DNA from 3 places in the Salinivibrio sp. YCSC6 genome. Region 2 is predicted to be linked to each of the others. Evidence: riboswitches for the same ligand, from Rfam matches in the RefSeq annotation. Region 2 holds a riboswitch; each other region holds the start of a gene.
What was found. A riboswitch is a leader RNA that binds a small molecule or an ion and turns the genes downstream of it on or off. The one in region 2 is predicted to bind thiamine pyrophosphate.
Positions count from the first base shown of each region.

Region 1 (5,631 bases), 380 kb from region 2:
CGTCTCAATACCATCGGCTCGCCTTTTTTGACCATGAAACCGCCAGTGACGGCTGGCTAAGATCACCGCAATTGCCAACACAAATGCGATAGCGGTCGCGCCGGTGGCCACCCATAATGAGTGCATGGTGGCTTGCCATAACGCTGTATCGGCAAGGACAGTGAGCGCACTTGGGTTGAGCCCGCGATACAGCACCACACCCAGTGGCGGCAATACGAGAAGCAAGACCAAGGTTATCCAGAGCAGATCCCAGCATTTCGCCGCTCGGCTATCGAGGGCATGCGGCAACGGTAATACTTCACTGGGTGTATTCGGCACCGCGCGTGTGAATGTTTGCACCACAAACGCAATAGTGCCGCACAGCATCATCTGCCATAGCGCCAATGCCGCGCCGGTTTGCAAGTCAAAGTCAAAGCGAATGGCTTGGTAAATGGCCAGCTCTATGGTGGTGGCTTTGGGGCCGCCGCCAAGCGCCATGACGGTAGCAAAACTGGTAAAGCAGAGCATAAACACCAGTCCGACGATATGGGGCAAACTTTGGCGAAGATAAGGCCATTCAAGGTGACGAAAACGCTGCCAGCCACCTAAACCTAATTGCGTCGCTAAGCGGCGTTGATCGGCGGGGATCCCCTCGAGCGCTTGCACCATGATCTGGGCGGAAAATGGTAAGTTGAAAAACACGTGTGCCAGCAAAATGCCGCTCAATCCATAAATGGAAAACGGCATGGAAAGATCAAAATGTTGTAGGGTGTCGGCGATCAAGCCGCTGCGACCAAAAATGGCCACCAAGCCAAATACCCCGATCAGCACAGGCAGCACTAGGGTCATGGCAAACAGTTTCAACAACCAACGTTTACCGGCAAACTCGCGACGCGACAGGGCGTGGGCAACAGGAATCGCTAATCCCACGCTGAGGATCACTGATAAAGTGGCTTGCTTGAAGCTAAATACGGTGACGTGACGAAGGTAGGCATCTTGCCATAGTGCCTCAAGGTTAAGATCTTGGCTGTGAGAGAACAGCGCCCATAGGGCGCTGCCAATTAAAAGCACGACGAGACTGGCCGCGAGACTGCCCGGCCAGGTGCGTGAAGGATTGAGCATGACGACTATTCAACCAACGCTGTTTGCCAGTCACGCACCCATTGTTGACGGTTGCCCATCACTTCATCGGGTTGATAAAGCAGGCTCTTCTCGGGTTTATTCAAGGTATAGAAGGCATCTGGTAACGTGATATCAGTAACAGGGTACATCCATTGCGTAAGGGGAATGATCGACTGCGCTTCATCGCTAATCATAAACTGTAAAAACGCATCCGCCAGTTCTGGCTGGTCGGTGTAGGCTGATTTCGCGGCCACTTCAATCTGCATATAATGGCCTTCTTCAAACGTCGCGGCGGCAAAGCGGTCATCATCATCTGCAACCAGATGGTAAGCCGGTGATGTGGTGTAAGAGAGCACCATGTCTGCTTCCTTGTTCAGGAACATATTGTACGCCTCGGTCCAGCCTTTGGTCACGGTAATGGTGTTCTCCGCGAGATCACGCCATGCTTGCTGACTTTGATCGCCGTATACTTTCTGGATCCACAGCATTAAGCCTTGGCCAACGGTGGAGACACGGGGATCTTGGTAAATCACACTGATGTCATCACGATCTTCAATCAAGGCTTTCAAGCTCTTGGGCGGATCGAGCAGGCGCGTGGTGTCATACACGAAGGCAAAGTAGCCGTAATCGTAGGGGATAAAGTAGGGATTATCCCAACCGCCGGGTACCTGTAGGCGCTCCGTATTCACTGCGTGCTCGGCGACAATGCCGCTCCGCTCCGCTTCTTTCATTAAATTGGTGTCCATACCCAGCACGATATCGGCGCTGGTGGTACTGCCTTCAATCCGCATGCGGTTGAGCAAGGCTGCGCCGTCTTCAAGGGACACAAACTCGACCTCACAGTTACAGCGTTTCTCGAAGGCGGTTTTGATTTTCGGCCCTGCGCCCCACTCGGCGATAAATGAGTCGTAGGTATAAATAGTCAGCGGGTCAGCGGCGCGGGCGCCAAGCGATAACAGAGACAAAGAAAGTACGGTTAAAACAGACGTAATGACTTTCACAGCACGCTCCTAAGTTGGGCGTGGGTGTTGAGGCTGGTTGATGACATCATCAAGTCTCAATCCCTACGCCAGTGTTAGCTGGATCAGGTTCGATGGGTTTAGCGCGGCGCGCAATCTCAGCCAAGAGGCTCCCCAATGAGTACCACGCCATTGTACTGATTGGCTTAGGGTTAACCAAGCCTTTTAGTCAGCGGTTCGGTTAAGCGCCCAGTCGTAGTCATAGTCTAAGCGTGCATCCTCGGGAAGCTTGATATCGCGGTATTGATTGATATGGGCGATCACCCCTTGTTCACTGCCGCCAAAATCGGCCTTAAACCACTCATAGATAGAAGAAAGCTGCCATTGTTCGCCTTGCTGACTGACGCCTTTATCACTGTTAATAAAGGTGTAGGCGGCTTGTTCTAATTGTGCCTCCAAGGTGTCGGCTTGAAAGGCTTGTGGCTGCAGGTTCGGACAGCCAAGGCTGGCACAATTGACGGCATAGTGGGTACGCGGATCTTGCCATAGCGGGCGCAGAATGCGGTGCTCAATATCATTCAAGGTAAGGGGTTCACCTGCCACCGTGACCACCTCATCATCCCAAGGTCCAAAGCTAAACAGGCCACCGAGTTTGGTGATTGAACGGACAGGATACGCGTCCAAAATGAGCTTTACGGTGACTGAATTGTAGAGATTAACCCAATACGCGTATTGTTCGTCTTTGGTCAGGGTGCGCGGGTCGCGCGCGGTGAGCATGCCAATGTAATGATCGAGAGTCGCTTTATCGGCCTCGGTGACGGCTGCGTAGTTAAATAAGGTGTGCTGTCCTTGAGGCTGTAAATACTTATCGAGTAATACTTGCCAGCTGTGATGAGTAAATGTGGCTTGGCTGGCGGGGTTGTGCGTATCCCACATTGCCCAGTAATCGGCTTTCGGGGCGGCCAAAGCTGGAAAAGCAACGAGTAACCAAAAAATGAGCGTGATCCGTGTTCGCATACCGCTTCCTCAATCGCGAGCGTATCTTGTTTATATCCTAGACCAGCTTGCGCCATGTTTGCTTTCATGGCCATAAAAAAACGCTGCTCAAGCAGCGTTTTAGTGGTTAAAGTGTTGTCTTATGCCAAAAAGGCGGGAATGTTTTGCTCAAAGCGCGAGATCTCAGCGTCGTGCTGAAGCGTGAGGCCAATGCTATCTAATCCTTCCAACAAGCAATGACGGCGAAAATCATCCATCTGGAAGCTAAAGCAGTGTTCACCGGCACGGATGGTTTGGGCGGGCAAATCTAGCGTTACCGTCGCGCCTTCATTTTCGGCCACATACGTAAATAAAGCATCGATTTGGCCTTCTTCAAGGGTTACCGGCACCATTTGGTTATTAATGCAGTTGCCATAGAAAATATCGGCAAAACTGGGGGCGATAATCACTTTAAAACCGTAATCATCCAGCGCCCAAGGAGCATGTTCGCGTGACGAGCCACAGCCAAAGTTTTCGCGGGTGAGTAACACGCTCGCCCCTTGGTAGCGCGCTTGATTGAGCACAAACTCGGGGTTCGGCTGTTTACCCGCATCGTCTAAAAAGCGCCAATCGTGAAACAGGTGCTGACCAAAGCCAGTACGGGTGACTTTTTGCAAAAACTGTTTAGGGATGATCGCATCAGTATCGACGTTCGCCGCATCCAATGGGGCAACAATGCCGGTATGAGTGTGTATGCCTGACATAAGGCCTCCTTATAATTGGTTAACGTCAATAAAATGACCGGCAATAGCAGCGGCGGCGGCCATCGCAGGGCTGACCAAGTGGGTGCGGCCTTCACGGCCTTGGCGGCCTTCAAAGTTACGGTTGCTGGTGGATGCACAGCGCTCTTTGGGGCCTAAGCGATCGTTGTTCATTGCCAAACACATCGAGCAGCCGGGCAAGCGCCACTCAAAGCCCGCTTCGCGGAAAATCACATCCAGCCCTTCTTGCTCTGCTTGGGCGCGCACCTGCTCGGAGCCCGGCACCACCATGGCATGTACACCCTCTGCCACGCGTCGTCCTTTGGCGACCGCGGCGGCTGCGCGCATGTCTTCAATCCGTGAGTTGGTGCAAGAGCCAATAAAGACTTTATCGATGTGGATATCTGTAATGGCTTGGCCTGCCGTCAGTCCCATGTACTTTAAGGCTCGCTCAGCCGAGTGGCGCTCTATCGGGTCGGTCATGCTCTCTGGAGCAGGCACGCTATCATGCACACTGACCACTTGGCCGGGGTTGGTGCCCCATGTGACTTGATGATGGATTTGACTGCCATCGAGAGTGACCACGCGATCAAAGTGCGCATCGGCATCCGAGTGCAAGGTTTGCCAATACGCAACGGCTTGCTGCCATTGCTCGCCTTTAGGGGCAAATTTTTTGTCTTTTAGGTAGGCAAAGGTGGTGTCATCTGGCGCGATCAGGCCAGCTTTGGCACCTAATTCGATGGCCATGTTGCAGACCGTCATTCGCCCTTCCATCGACAAGGCAGTGATAGCGTCCCCGCAAAACTCCACCACATGCCCAGTGCCGCCGGCATGACCGACCTTGCCAATAATCGCTAGGACAATATCTTTGGCAGTGATCCCGGGGGCTGTTTTGCCCGTGACTTCAATTTTCATCGTGCGGGCGCGGGATTGCTTGAGTGTTTGGGTGGCCAGTACGTGTTCGACTTCTGAGGTGCCAATACCAAAGGCGAGGGAGCCGAAGGCACCGTGGGTTGCGGTGTGCGAATCACCACAGACGATGGTGGTGCCGGGCAGGGTAATGCCAAGCTCGGGGCCCATCACATGCACAATGCCTTGGTAAGGATGATTTAAGTCGTACAGAGTGACACCGAACTCTTCGCAGTTTTTGGCCAAGGTTTCCATTTGGATGCGCGCCATTTCCCCTGACGCGTTAATGTCTTTGGTTTCGGTGGAGACATTGTGATCCATGGTGGCGAAAGTTTTGCTCACTTGGCGCACGGGGCGCCCTTTTTCACGCAGGCCATCAAAGGCTTGTGGTGAGGTCACTTCGTGCACCAAATGACGGTCGATATACAGTAGCGGCGCTTCGCCTGGCTGCTCGGTGACCACATGGGCTTGATAGATTTTTTCATACAAGGTCTTAGCGCCTTGTTGGGTGTTTGCATTCGACATAGCTCGTATCCTTACGGGTAATTATTCTGCGCCTTGGCGGATATAGGCGGCGATACGATCGCCCATTTGTTCGGTACTCAATGCGGGGCGGTTACCTGCTAGATCTGCGGTCAACTCACCGGCCGCCAGCGCGTGGCTGACTGCATGCTCAATCGCGCAGGCTGCGTCTTCTTCGCCTAACGAGTAGCGCAGCATGAGCGCGGCGGAGAGAATTTGCGCCACTGGGTTGGCGATATTTTTACCCGCAATATCGGGTGCAGAGCCGCCGGCGGGTTCATACAAACCAAATTTACTCGCGTTCAAGCTCGCGGATGGCAACATGCCCATTGAGCCAGTGATCATGGCGCACTCATCGGAGATGATGTCGCCGAAAATGTTCGAGCATAGCATCACATCAAATT
Region 1 covers NZ_CP039516.1:321,259-326,889, forward strand. The annotation lists gene thiP (thiamine/thiamine pyrophosphate ABC transporter permease) at 1-1,101, opposite strand, end outside; gene thiB (thiamine ABC transporter substrate binding subunit) at 1,107-2,093, opposite strand; TPP riboswitch at 2,146-2,247, opposite strand; gene E8E00_RS01465 (DUF547 domain-containing protein) at 2,286-3,077, opposite strand; gene leuD (3-isopropylmalate dehydratase small subunit) at 3,197-3,799, opposite strand; gene leuC (3-isopropylmalate dehydratase large subunit) at 3,809-5,230, opposite strand; gene leuB (3-isopropylmalate dehydrogenase) at 5,252-5,631, opposite strand, start outside.
Region 1: it holds a riboswitch for thiamine pyrophosphate, as region 2 does, so the genes downstream of both, thiB (thiamine ABC transporter substrate binding subunit) here and thiC (phosphomethylpyrimidine synthase ThiC) in region 2, are expected to answer to the same signal.

Region 2 (5,631 bases):
TGTGGAGCCATCCTTGAAATACCACCCTTGTATGTTTGATGTTCTAACTTAGCCCCGTTATCCGGGGTGAGGACAGTGCCTGGTGGGTAGTTTGACTGGGGCGGTCTCCTCCCAAAGAGTAACGGAGGAGCACGAAGGTGGGCTAATCACGGTCGGACATCGTGAGGTTAGTGCAATGGCATAAGCCCGCTTAACTGCGAGAGTGACGGCTCGAGCAGGTACGAAAGTAGGTCATAGTGATCCGGTGGTTCTGAATGGAAGGGCCATCGCTCAACGGATAAAAGGTACTCCGGGGATAACAGGCTGATACCGCCCAAGAGTTCATATCGACGGCGGTGTTTGGCACCTCGATGTCGGCTCATCACATCCTGGGGCTGAAGTCGGTCCCAAGGGTATGGCTGTTCGCCATTTAAAGTGGTACGCGAGCTGGGTTTAGAACGTCGTGAGACAGTTCGGTCCCTATCTGCCGTGGGCGTTGGATGATTGAGGGGAGCTGCTCCTAGTACGAGAGGACCGGAGTGGACGAACCGCTGGTGTTCGGGTTGTGTCGCCAGACGCATTGCCCGGTAGCTAAGTTCGGCACAGATAAGCGCTGAAAGCATCTAAGCGCGAAGCTGGCCCCGAGATGAGTCATCCCTAGAGCTTCGAGCTCTCTAAAGGGTTGTCGTAGACTACGACGTTGATAGGCAGGGTGTGTAAGCGCTGTGAGGCGTTGAGCTAACCTGTACTAATTGCCCGTGAGGCTTAACCATACAACACCCAAGAGGTTTTGGGTTGGACTTGAAATAAGCCAGTTGATTGTGGCGAGAACGAACAGCTTTCTAGGTTGATGGTTTTCACTTTTAAAAAAGTGAAGACAAAACAGAATTTTGCTTGGCGACCATAGCGCTTTGGACCCACCTGACTCCATGCCGAACTCAGTAGTGAAACGAAGCAGCGCCGATGGTAGTGTGGGGTCTCCCCATGTGAGAGTAGGACATCGCCAGGCTTTAATTGCTTATCTTGTTGATAGCTCGATGCTGTTGATATCTGCGATGCTCATGTATTGGCATACACTGCGCGTCTCGATTCAACATCCTCATCGCATCAAATAAGGTAACCTAATTAAAGCAGCTACATGTAAGGCTTTAATTAGACACAATTTAATCATCAAAGCAGATATGCGTAAGACTTTGATGAGACAGAATTGGTGCGGAGTGGTAGTTCAGTTGGTTAGAATACCGGCCTGTCACGCCGGGGGTCGCGGGTTCGAGTCCCGTCCACTCCGCCACTACTTAGAAACCCTGCTAATTTTAGTAGGGTTTTTTTATTATTGGCCAGGTTCGCCCTGCGGGCGAATGAGTCCCGGTTGCCCGCAACCCCGGCCCTCCGCCACTACTTAGAAACCCTGCTAATTTTAGTAGGGTTTTTTTATTATTGGCCAGGTTCGCCCTGCGGGCGAATGAGTCCCGGTTGCCCGCAACCCCGGCCCTCCGCCACTACTTAGAAACCCTAGCTGAAAAGCTGGGGTTTTTTGCATTTAAGCCCCAGTATCATTGTGTTGGGGCGATTTGCTTTATAAATAAGCGATCAAACGTCTGAAGCGTAATTGGTGGTGGTAATTTGTCGCGGGATCGCTACAATAGGCACCTATCTACAGGGGTATAGCTCCAACTGGCAGAGCAGCGGATTCCAAATCCGCGTGTTGGGGGTTCGAATCCCTCTACCCCTGCCAAATACCAAAGCATCGACATCGTCGGTGCTTTTTTTGTATGTGAATCATCAAGCTTCTCGTAACCCGATTAAGGGTAGGTGTGAACATACAAACGACAAAAAAGCGTGTTGGGGGCTGGGTCGCCAGCCCGGTCGAATCCCTCTACCCCTGCCAAACATCAAAGCATCGACATTGTCGGTGCTTTTTTTTGTATGTGAATCATCAAGCTTCTCGTAACCCGATTAAGGGTAGGTGTGAACATACAAACGACAAAAAAGCGTGTTGGGGGCTGGGTCGCCAGCCCGGTCGAATCCCTCTACCCCTGCCAAACATCAAAGCATCGACATTGTCGGTGCTTTTTTTGTATGTGAATCATTAAGCTTCTAGCACTCCTAACTCTCTTCCCTTTTTCTTCCTCCTGTTTCTTGTTCACATGTCGCGGTATGATGACTTTTTACCAATCGAAAGGAGCACCCAGTGGTAAGCATATTGTGGGTAGGACTTGGTGGCGCATTAGGGGCGTCTTCGCGTTTTTTAGTTTCAGAGTGGAGCGTCGCGGTGTTTGGTCGAGGATTCCCTTACGGCACCCTCATGGTTAATGTGCTGGGATCATTAGCAATGGGTGTCTTTTTAGCGGCGATGAGCCAAGAGCTGATTGCCCCAGTGCCTTGGCGTCAACTGATTGCGATTGGCTTTTTGGGCGCGTTCACCACCTTCTCGACCTTTTCAGTGGATACCTTGCTTCTTTTTCAACATGGTGAGACGGTGAAAGCCTTGTTAAACGTGGGTCTCAACCTTGCGTTATGCTTAGGAGCGGCCGCGATGGGGGCTTGGTTGCTAGGACGCATTACTGGGTAGGTAAAAACATGCCATTACGTCGCTTGTTGTTGCGGCGGTGATTTCTTATACTGGCGTTGAACTTGTCGGAGTGCCAATTGGCTGAGACCACGTTAAGTGGGATCCGTTGAACCTGATCTGGTTAGGACCAGCGAAGGGAACAAGAGATGCATCAGATCACAGACCGTACGCGTCTGCCAGTTTGCTCACATCTCAATTCAGCGTTTTCCGGCAAGCATTAATTCCCATAATGAACACCGGAGTAATGCTATGTCGACCCGTAAACAGGCCCGCCTTGAGGCCAAATCTTTTATCGATTCCCTCTCTGCGCAAACCTACCCTAACTCGGAAAAAGTCTATGTCGAGGGATCGCGACCCGATATTCGCGTAGGCATGCGCGAAATCCACCTTTCTCCTACTTTTGTAGGCGGGAGTAAAGATAATCCGCAGTATGAAGCCAATGAATCCATTCGGGTTTATGACACATCAGGGCCTTATACCGACCCACAGAGTGCTATCGATATTTACCAAGGCTTAGCCCCAGTACGCAAAGCCTGGATTGATGAACGTGCCGATACAGAGTTCCTTGATGCAGTGAGCTCAGACTATGCAAAGACTCGCCTTAGTGATGAAACCTTGGATGATCTTCGCTTTAGTGCCTTACCGTCTATCCGTCGGGCGAAACCTAACCAGTGTGTGACCCAACTTCACTACGCACGCCAAGGCATTATCACCCCAGAGATGGAATTTATCGCTATCCGGGAAAATATGGGTCGCCAGCAGTATCGTGAAGAGCAACTAAACCGCCAGCATCCTGGGGAAAGCTTTGGTGCTCACTTGCCATCAAACATCACTCCCGAATTTGTGCGCCAAGAGGTCGCTGAAGGGCGTGCGATTATTCCTGCCAACATTAACCACCCAGAAGCGGAGCCGATGATCATTGGGCGTAACTTTCTGGTGAAAGTGAATGCCAATATTGGTAACTCAGCGGTGAGCTCCTCCATTGAAGAAGAAACCGAAAAGTTGGTGTGGGCGACCCGTTGGGGAGCCGATACGGTGATGGATTTATCGACCGGACGCAATATCCACGAAACTCGCGAGTGGATTTTACGTAATAGCCCAGTCCCGATTGGCACTGTGCCTATGTATCAGGCGCTTGAGAAAGTGAACGGCATTGCCGAAGACCTGACCTGGGAAGTCATGCGCGATACCTTGATAGAGCAAGCCGAGCAAGGGGTCGACTACTTTACCATTCACGCTGGGGTGCGTTTGCACTATGTGCCCATGACCGCCAATCGCGTGACTGGGATTGTCTCGCGCGGTGGATCGATTATCGCCAAATGGTGCTTGGCGCATCATCAAGAAAGTTTCCTGTATACCCATTTTCGCGAAATCTGCGAAATCTGTGCCGCTTACGACGTGTCTTTGTCGTTGGGCGATGGGCTGCGTCCCGGCTCAGTGGCAGACGCGAACGACGAAGCGCAATTCAGTGAGCTACGTACCCTGGGCGAGCTCACCAAGGTGGCATGGGAATACGATGTGCAGGTGATGATTGAAGGCCCTGGCCACGTGCCCATGCATATGATCAAAGAGAACATGGACGAGCAGCTCACCCATTGCCATGAAGCGCCTTTCTATACTCTCGGCCCGCTAACCACCGACATTGCTCCCGGTTACGATCATATTACCTCCGGCATTGGTGCGGCGATGATTGGCTGGTTTGGGTGTGCGATGCTCTGTTATGTCACGCCTAAAGAACATCTGGGTCTGCCCAATAAGGAGGATGTTAAAATTGGGCTTATCACCTACAAGCTTTGCGCGCATGCTGCGGACTTAGCTAAAGGACACCCGGGGGCGCAGGTGCGTGATAACGCCATTTCTAAAGCGCGCTTTGAATTCCGCTGGGAAGACCAGTTCAATCTATCCCTTGATCCGTTCACGGCACGCGCCTATCACGATGAAACACTGCCTCAAGAGTCGGGCAAGGTCGCACATTTTTGCTCGATGTGTGGACCGAAGTTCTGCTCCATGAAAATCAGCCAGGAAGTCCGGGACTACGCCAAAGAAAATGGCTATGCCGCCGCGGGTGAAGCGATTGATGTCACTATGCTGGAAGACCCGTTAGCAGGCATGCAGCAAAAATCGCAAGAGTTTCGAGAAAAGGGCAGTGAGCTCTACCTGCAAAAATCCCATCATTCGTCACCACAAGGCGCTGAGGTAGCGGACAGCGATAAGGTGGAATCATGAGCCTGACCCCGTTTGCGCCTATGTCTGAAGGTATAGGCCCATTATATCCGGTGGTGGACGATGTGGATTTGCTCGAACGCTTGCTTTGCTTGGGGGTGAAAACCGTGCAACTGCGTGTGAAGCAGCCGGGGCATCCTCAATTGGCGGATTGGGTACAGCGCGCGGTGGCATTGGGCCGCGCGCACCATGCGCAGGTGTTTATCAACGATCACTGGCAGCTCGCGCTTGAGGCTGGCGCCTATGGTGTTCATCTGGGGCAGCAAGACTTACAAGAGGCGGATCTTGATCGGCTCGCACGACAAGGCGTGCGCCTTGGCGTATCGACACGCAGTCCCGAACAGCTCGCTGCAGCGGTTGAACTCTCGCCCAGTTATCTCGCCATCGGCCATATTTTTCCCACCACCACCAAACAGCTCGTCGAGCCACCGCAAGGCATTTCAGCGTTAGCGCAGCAGGTGGTGGCTGTGGATGGCCGTTTCCCGACGGTGGCGATTGGCGGTATTGATCTCGACCGAGCCCCTGACGTTTGGCGCACCGGCGTGGACGCCATTGCGGTGGTCCGCGCCGTGACGCAAGCGCCTGATTTAGCGGCGCGCATTGACGCATTTAACCGCTGTCTTAATCCATCAAGACAGCAAGGAGGGCGTGATGCTATCGGACAGTGAATACCTGCGTTATAGCCGGCAAATCATGCTGCCAGAAGTTGGAGAGTGCGGGCAGCAGGCACTGAGCAAGGCGCGCGTGTTAATGGTCGGTGCCGGTGGGCTTGGAACCACCGCGGGCCTCTATCTTGCAGGCGCTGGCGTGGGTCAGTTAGCGATTGCTGACTCGGACCATGTTGAGCTATCTAATTT
Region 2 covers NZ_CP039516.1:2,890,387-2,896,017, reverse strand. The annotation lists rRNA gene E8E00_RS13530 (23S ribosomal RNA) at 1-752, shown strand, start outside; rRNA gene rrf (5S ribosomal RNA) at 873-988, shown strand; tRNA gene E8E00_RS13520 (tRNA-Asp) at 1,194-1,270, shown strand; tRNA gene E8E00_RS13515 (tRNA-Trp) at 1,638-1,714, shown strand; gene crcB (fluoride efflux transporter CrcB) at 2,171-2,551, shown strand; TPP riboswitch at 2,608-2,707, shown strand; gene thiC (phosphomethylpyrimidine synthase ThiC) at 2,801-4,777, shown strand; gene thiE (thiamine phosphate synthase) at 4,774-5,442, shown strand; gene E8E00_RS13495 (HesA/MoeB/ThiF family protein) at 5,426-5,631, shown strand, end outside.

Region 3 (5,631 bases), on a different replicon from region 2:
CTGCCATGTGGGAATAGCCCAAGCGGAAGGTGAGCATCATGATGTGGAGCAACTCTTTCGCCAAGCGATTCTAGCTATCCCGACCGATGACACTGAAGTGGGTCATTATCGCCAAGAGTTGGATGCGCAATCGCAACGTGAGCATATGATCCGCAATGGACTTAGCCCGGCCCTTGAACAAGGGGGGTTGTCTTTGGTCTTTCAGCCCAAATGGGATCTCAATACCGGCACCATGGTAGGCGCTGAGGCGTTATTGCGTTGGCGTCATCCGCAACTGGGAGCGATCAGCCCGGCCGAGTTTATTCCCATTGCCGAGCGAAGTGCTGATATGATCCAACTCGGCGATGCCGTTTTTTCTATGGCGTTGCGCGCGCTGGTCCGTTGGCGAGAGCAATACACCTTGCCTGAGGCGTTTCACTTAGCCATCAATGTCTCTTCCCAGCAACTTCGCCACGGTTTTGCCGACAGCATTCTTGCCCGCTGCCAAGCGCTGGAAGTACCCACCCAAATCATTCAGCTTGAGGTTACTGAATCGGCGTTAATTCGACATATGTCGGTGGCGCTTAAAGAGTTACAACAGCTCCGTGATGCGGGGATGCACATTGCGCTTGATGATTTTGGCACAGGCTACAGTTCATTGAGCTATTTGAAACAGCTTCCTGTGGATTGGGTGAAGCTTGATCGTAGCTTTATTCAAGATCTTGCATCCAACGCCGGTGACAAACATCTTGTTGGTAGCGTGATCGACCTAGCGCATGGGTTTGGCCACGGTGTGGTGGCTGAAGGCGTGGAAGAAGTTGGTCAGCAACAGATTTTGCAGCGTATTGGCTGCGATCAAGCGCAAGGCTTCTTATATGCCAAACCGCTGGGAACAGAACAGTTTGAACAGCTTCTACAAACTGGATGTGAGTGCCCAGCGACGGCTATCAGTGCGCCCGTGTCTGGATAGCCGTGGCCATCATCGGATTAGAGATGAGTCATACGTTAGAGGTGGCTGATAATGGTATCGAGGCGCTGATTAAACTCGTTGTCGGCCACCAAGCCTGACGTGGGGTCAAAATGCTGGTGAAAACTCGGTAGCGATAAGGTCCCTTTAACCTCAGCAGCAAAATAGGGAGCAGAGTGCTGGGCGCTGGTAAGAACACTCTGTGCACCACTCGGGCCGGGTGAGGTGGCAAGCATGATCACCGGCTTGTGTTGAAAGACTTTACCATCAATACGCGAGGCCCAATCAAATAGGTTTTTATAAGCTGCCGTGTAACTGCCGTTATGCTCAGCAAAGGCAACGACAATCAAATCGGCCTCACCGATGGCGTGGAAAAATGCCTGCGCCTGCGCTGGGATACCCTGCTCGTTTTCACGATCTTCGCTATAAATGGGCATTTCAAAATCATTCAGATCGAGAAGCGAAATGTCAGCGTTGGGGATCTGCTTGGCGACGTAATGGGCCAGTTGTTTATTGATTGAATGGCGACTGTTCGTTGCGCCAAAGGCCAGTACTTTCATTGGTTATCCTCTTAAGTTAAGTCTTGTAGTTGTCACTGAGCAATCATCAGGTAAGTGCTACTTTAAAACCTCAATATTAGTTGAGGTCAATACTGGGTGAAAATCAATGAGAAATGCGTGACGGCACGGTATGCGTAAGGCTTGCGCTTTATCCGTAGGATGCATATCCTGAACACAGTTAGTCGGGGAGCAAGTAATTGCTGAGACTGCGAAAGCAGGACCCGTAGAACCTGATCCAGTTAGCACTGGCGGAGGGAACTGACACGATCAGCGCACAAAGTGACGCATACTGCCTCATTTTGTCTCCTTCCGCCCCTGATGATTAAGGGGCCAATATGAACCTATCTCCACCTGTTATTCTTACCATTGCCGGCTCAGACAGCGGTGGTGGTGCGGGCATTCAAGCCGACATTAAAGCGATTTCAGCGACCGGCGGCTATGCTTGCTCGGTGATCACCGCGCTGACCGCGCAAAATACTTGCGGTGTCGAGGCCGTCTCGGCGGTTGACCCCGATTTTGTGCGCGCCCAATTAGATGCGGTGTTATACGACATGCCGGTGCGTGCGGTGAAAATCGGCATGCTGGCCAATCAAGCGATTATTCGTGAAGTCGCTGCCGTGCTGGCACGGTCGCCACATTTGCCGGTGATTTTAGATCCCGTAATGGTCGCGACCAGCGGCGATCCTTTGCTCGACGAGCAGGCCATGACGGCGTTGATTGAAGAGCTTATCCCACGCGCAACCGTGCTCACTCCCAACTTGCCGGAGGCCGCCCGTTTAACTGGCCAGCCTGTTCCTACCTCTATCGAGCAAATGCATGAGCTGGTGCCGGCACTTCGCCATCTAGGCTGTCCTTACGTGATGCTCAAAGGGGGCCATCTACGCCAGACGCCCGAGAGTGTCGATATGTGGATTAGCCGAGACACCTGTCAAACTTTGCGCGCACGCCGCGTTGAAACCACCAACACTCATGGCACCGGTTGTTCACTGTCTGCTGCGATCGCCTCGTTTTATGCTCAAGGGATGACGCCTATCGAGGCCGGGCGAGCGGCTAAGCAGTATTTGACGGAGGCCTTAGCGCATAGTCAGCAGCTAACGGTCGGAAGAGGGGCTGGGCCGGTGCATCATTTTTACGCTTACCCTGATAATTTGTGTCTGTCGCCAGCAGAGCATGGTGTCGCGGAGTTGCCCTGAGACGAGCGCGCGCTGTGAGGGATGAGATCAGAAAGCACTATGACTGAAGGATAAGAGGGAAACGATCCGCTGCAACCTAAGTGGGGCAGCGGTATCGAAAAGAAAACACAAAGATGCGTTGGACGCGCCCGTTAGGCGGCAGACCAATGTGGTAAACGCTCGGCGGCGATATAAAAGACGCGATCGCCCGGTGCCACTTCGGTGTGTAGGCGAGGGTTCAGAGTGATCCCATCGCCTTTGTCGAGACCAATTAAGGTTGCATCGTGCTCATGCTTTAATTGATTAAACAAGGTGCCGACATCCGTTGCACTTGCATCGGTGGGGTAGCGGGCACAGTATTGGGTCATCCCTTGAGCCGTGCTCAATAGCTCGTGATGTAATTGACTTGAACCGGGATCAACGGCCGCTTTTGCCAGCATTTCCACCGACACAGACGGCACACATTCAGCGTGCGGATAGTGCTGCTTCAATATTTGGCTGAGTGCATCATCTTGAAAATACGCGAGTAAATGAGCGGAAGGGTTTTTGTGGGCGCAGAACAGAGCCGCAGAAAGCGTAATATCGTCTTCTGGGTTATCGATAATAATGCTAGAGGCGCTGTCGATGCCGGCGCGCGCTATGCCCTCTGCATCGGTAAAGCTGGTCACGCGCACAAACTCTACCTCGCCAGGCAGCGGATTTTCCATTTCAGGACGCACACAAAGCACGATCGGGCGCTCGCCATGAATACCGCTTTGCAACAAACGGATTAACTGAATGGTACGCTGGCCGTTCCACCCCAAAACTAAAATATGATTTTTCACAGTAAGACTCCGTTTTCCTTGTAATCCACGTCGCCAATAATCCACTAGGGCACTGGTCACATGCCCAATCACCACCGCAAACAGACCGAGCCCACCGGGAATGATCCAAAAGGCGGTAATCCACTGTCCTGCCTCGGTCGCGGGCGAGTAATCGCCATAGCCCACGGTAGAGGCGGTGACCACTAAATAATAGATGTAGCGACTGAGTGACTGAGTCATCTCAGTTTCACCCGCCGATTGTAAAAGCAGCCAGCCAATAACGCCGTAGGCGAGTACGACCAATCCGAGAATACGCCCGTTTAAATGGGCGAAGTGGCTGATAATCCAACGTTTAAAAAGCAACCAAAAGGTCATAGTGTCTCGCTCATTCGCTATAGAAACGCCAGTATGAAGGGATTTTTTATGGGTTTACAGTGTAAATCAATTCATTGGCGTTGAGAGGATCACAGTTTAATCGATTACAAGCGCATACATATGCATAAGGCGTACAATGCAGGTATTACCGACTAGGAGGACTTCGCGTGTTTACATCTCGTCGTCAACTCGAACAAGAGCAACAAAAACGTACTGAATTGCAACTGAAACTGGAGCAAGTCAATGCCCAGATAGACGCGCTACACAGCGAAAAAGCGGTGTTAGAATCGGAGCTGGCCGTGGTACAGAAAAAACGGCAAACCGGTAAAGCGATCGACGCTAACCTGTGCCATTTTGGTGATTCAATTACCGCGACCCAATCTTCGCTGGCGACCTTAGCAGAAACCATTAATGGTGAAAAAGAGCGTGTGACGGAGGTGAGCCATCAGGCGGCGTCATGTGCCGAACAAGTCAATGATCTCGCTCGCCATGTGCAGTCATTATCCGCGCAATGTCAGCAATCGTCGGAAGCAATTCGTGCTCTCGATCAGCACGCACAGGAAGTGAGTGGCATTGTGAATTTGATTCGCGATGTGGCTGACCAAACCAATCTGTTGGCTCTGAATGCGGCGATTGAAGCAGCCCGAGCCGGCGAGCAAGGGCGGGGCTTCGCGGTGGTGGCTGATGAAGTCCGTAACCTCGCCGAACGCACTTCCACCGCCACGCAAGATATCACTCAGCTGGTGGAGAAGATTCGCGCCGGGAGTGGGCATGCGTGTACGCTAACCGATCAGCTTGCCAGTGAAGCGATCAAATATAGCGAGCAAGGCCAACAGGTGGCTGATGCGATGGCGACGCAAAGTGAGCAAGCGCAGCACAGCCGAACCACCATTAAAGCCTCGGCATTGCGTGCCTTTTGTGAACTGGCGAAACTCGACCATATCAGTTTTAAGTTTGCGATTTATCGTGTGGTGCTCGGTGAAGATAGCATGAGTGCCAACGACGTGACTGATCATACCCAGTGCCGCTTAGGGCAGTGGTACGACCGCGGCGAAGGACGACAGTACTTCGCCCAGTTACAAAACTTTAAAGCCATCGCCGCCCCTCATGAGCAAGTACACACCCACGCGAAAGCGGCGGTGGCCGCGTTTCATGCACAGCAACCCGAGCAGATGGTCGCGGCGCTAACAGGGATGGAAAATGCCAGTATGACGGTGATTGATAAGCTTGAACATCTGGCGATTGAAGGCAGCGAAGAAGTTGCGTAACGCGATGAGTGTGAAATAGCGACACAGATGGTAATCTCATCCTAAATCAAGGATAAAAAGCCGAAGGAGGCTGAAGTTACCATGACGTTGATTGCATTACTCGATGGTGGCCTAGGGCAAGAAATTTATCAGCGAGCGCCACAAGTGAGCTCACGGCTTTGGTCGGTGGCGGTAATGTTAGAGCATCCGGATATTGTTAAAGACGTCCACAAAGACTTTATCCGAGCAGGCGCCAAAACGCATACTCTCAATACCTATCCGGCCACCCCGACACGCTTGGCGAAGGCGAGGTTGCTCGATAGCATTGACACCATCTATCGGCAGGCCTTTTTTGCATTGCAACAAGCCATCGACGAAACCGGCGAGGACGTTGATATTGCCGGTTGCTTACCCCCTCTAGTCGGCAGCTATCTCGGTCAGCCCCAGCGTAGCTTTGAAGACATGAAAGCGGAGTTTGCCCATATTGCGCGCCTGCAGCCAGACGTGGATGTCTTTCTTATCGAAACC
Region 3 covers NZ_CP039517.1:441,757-447,387, reverse strand. The annotation lists gene E8E00_RS15915 (bifunctional diguanylate cyclase/phosphodiesterase) at 1-949, shown strand, start outside; gene E8E00_RS15910 (NADPH-dependent FMN reductase) at 985-1,506, opposite strand; TPP riboswitch at 1,680-1,780, shown strand; gene thiD (bifunctional hydroxymethylpyrimidine kinase/phosphomethylpyrimidine kinase) at 1,842-2,699, shown strand; gene E8E00_RS15900 (potassium channel family protein) at 2,831-3,856, opposite strand; partial or broken gene E8E00_RS17520 (methyl-accepting chemotaxis protein) at 4,024-4,686, shown strand; gene E8E00_RS17515 (CZB domain-containing protein) at 4,705-5,124, shown strand; gene E8E00_RS15890 (homocysteine S-methyltransferase family protein) at 5,206-5,631, shown strand, end outside.
Region 3: it holds a riboswitch for thiamine pyrophosphate, as region 2 does, so the genes downstream of both, thiD (bifunctional hydroxymethylpyrimidine kinase/phosphomethylpyrimidine kinase) here and thiC (phosphomethylpyrimidine synthase ThiC) in region 2, are expected to answer to the same signal.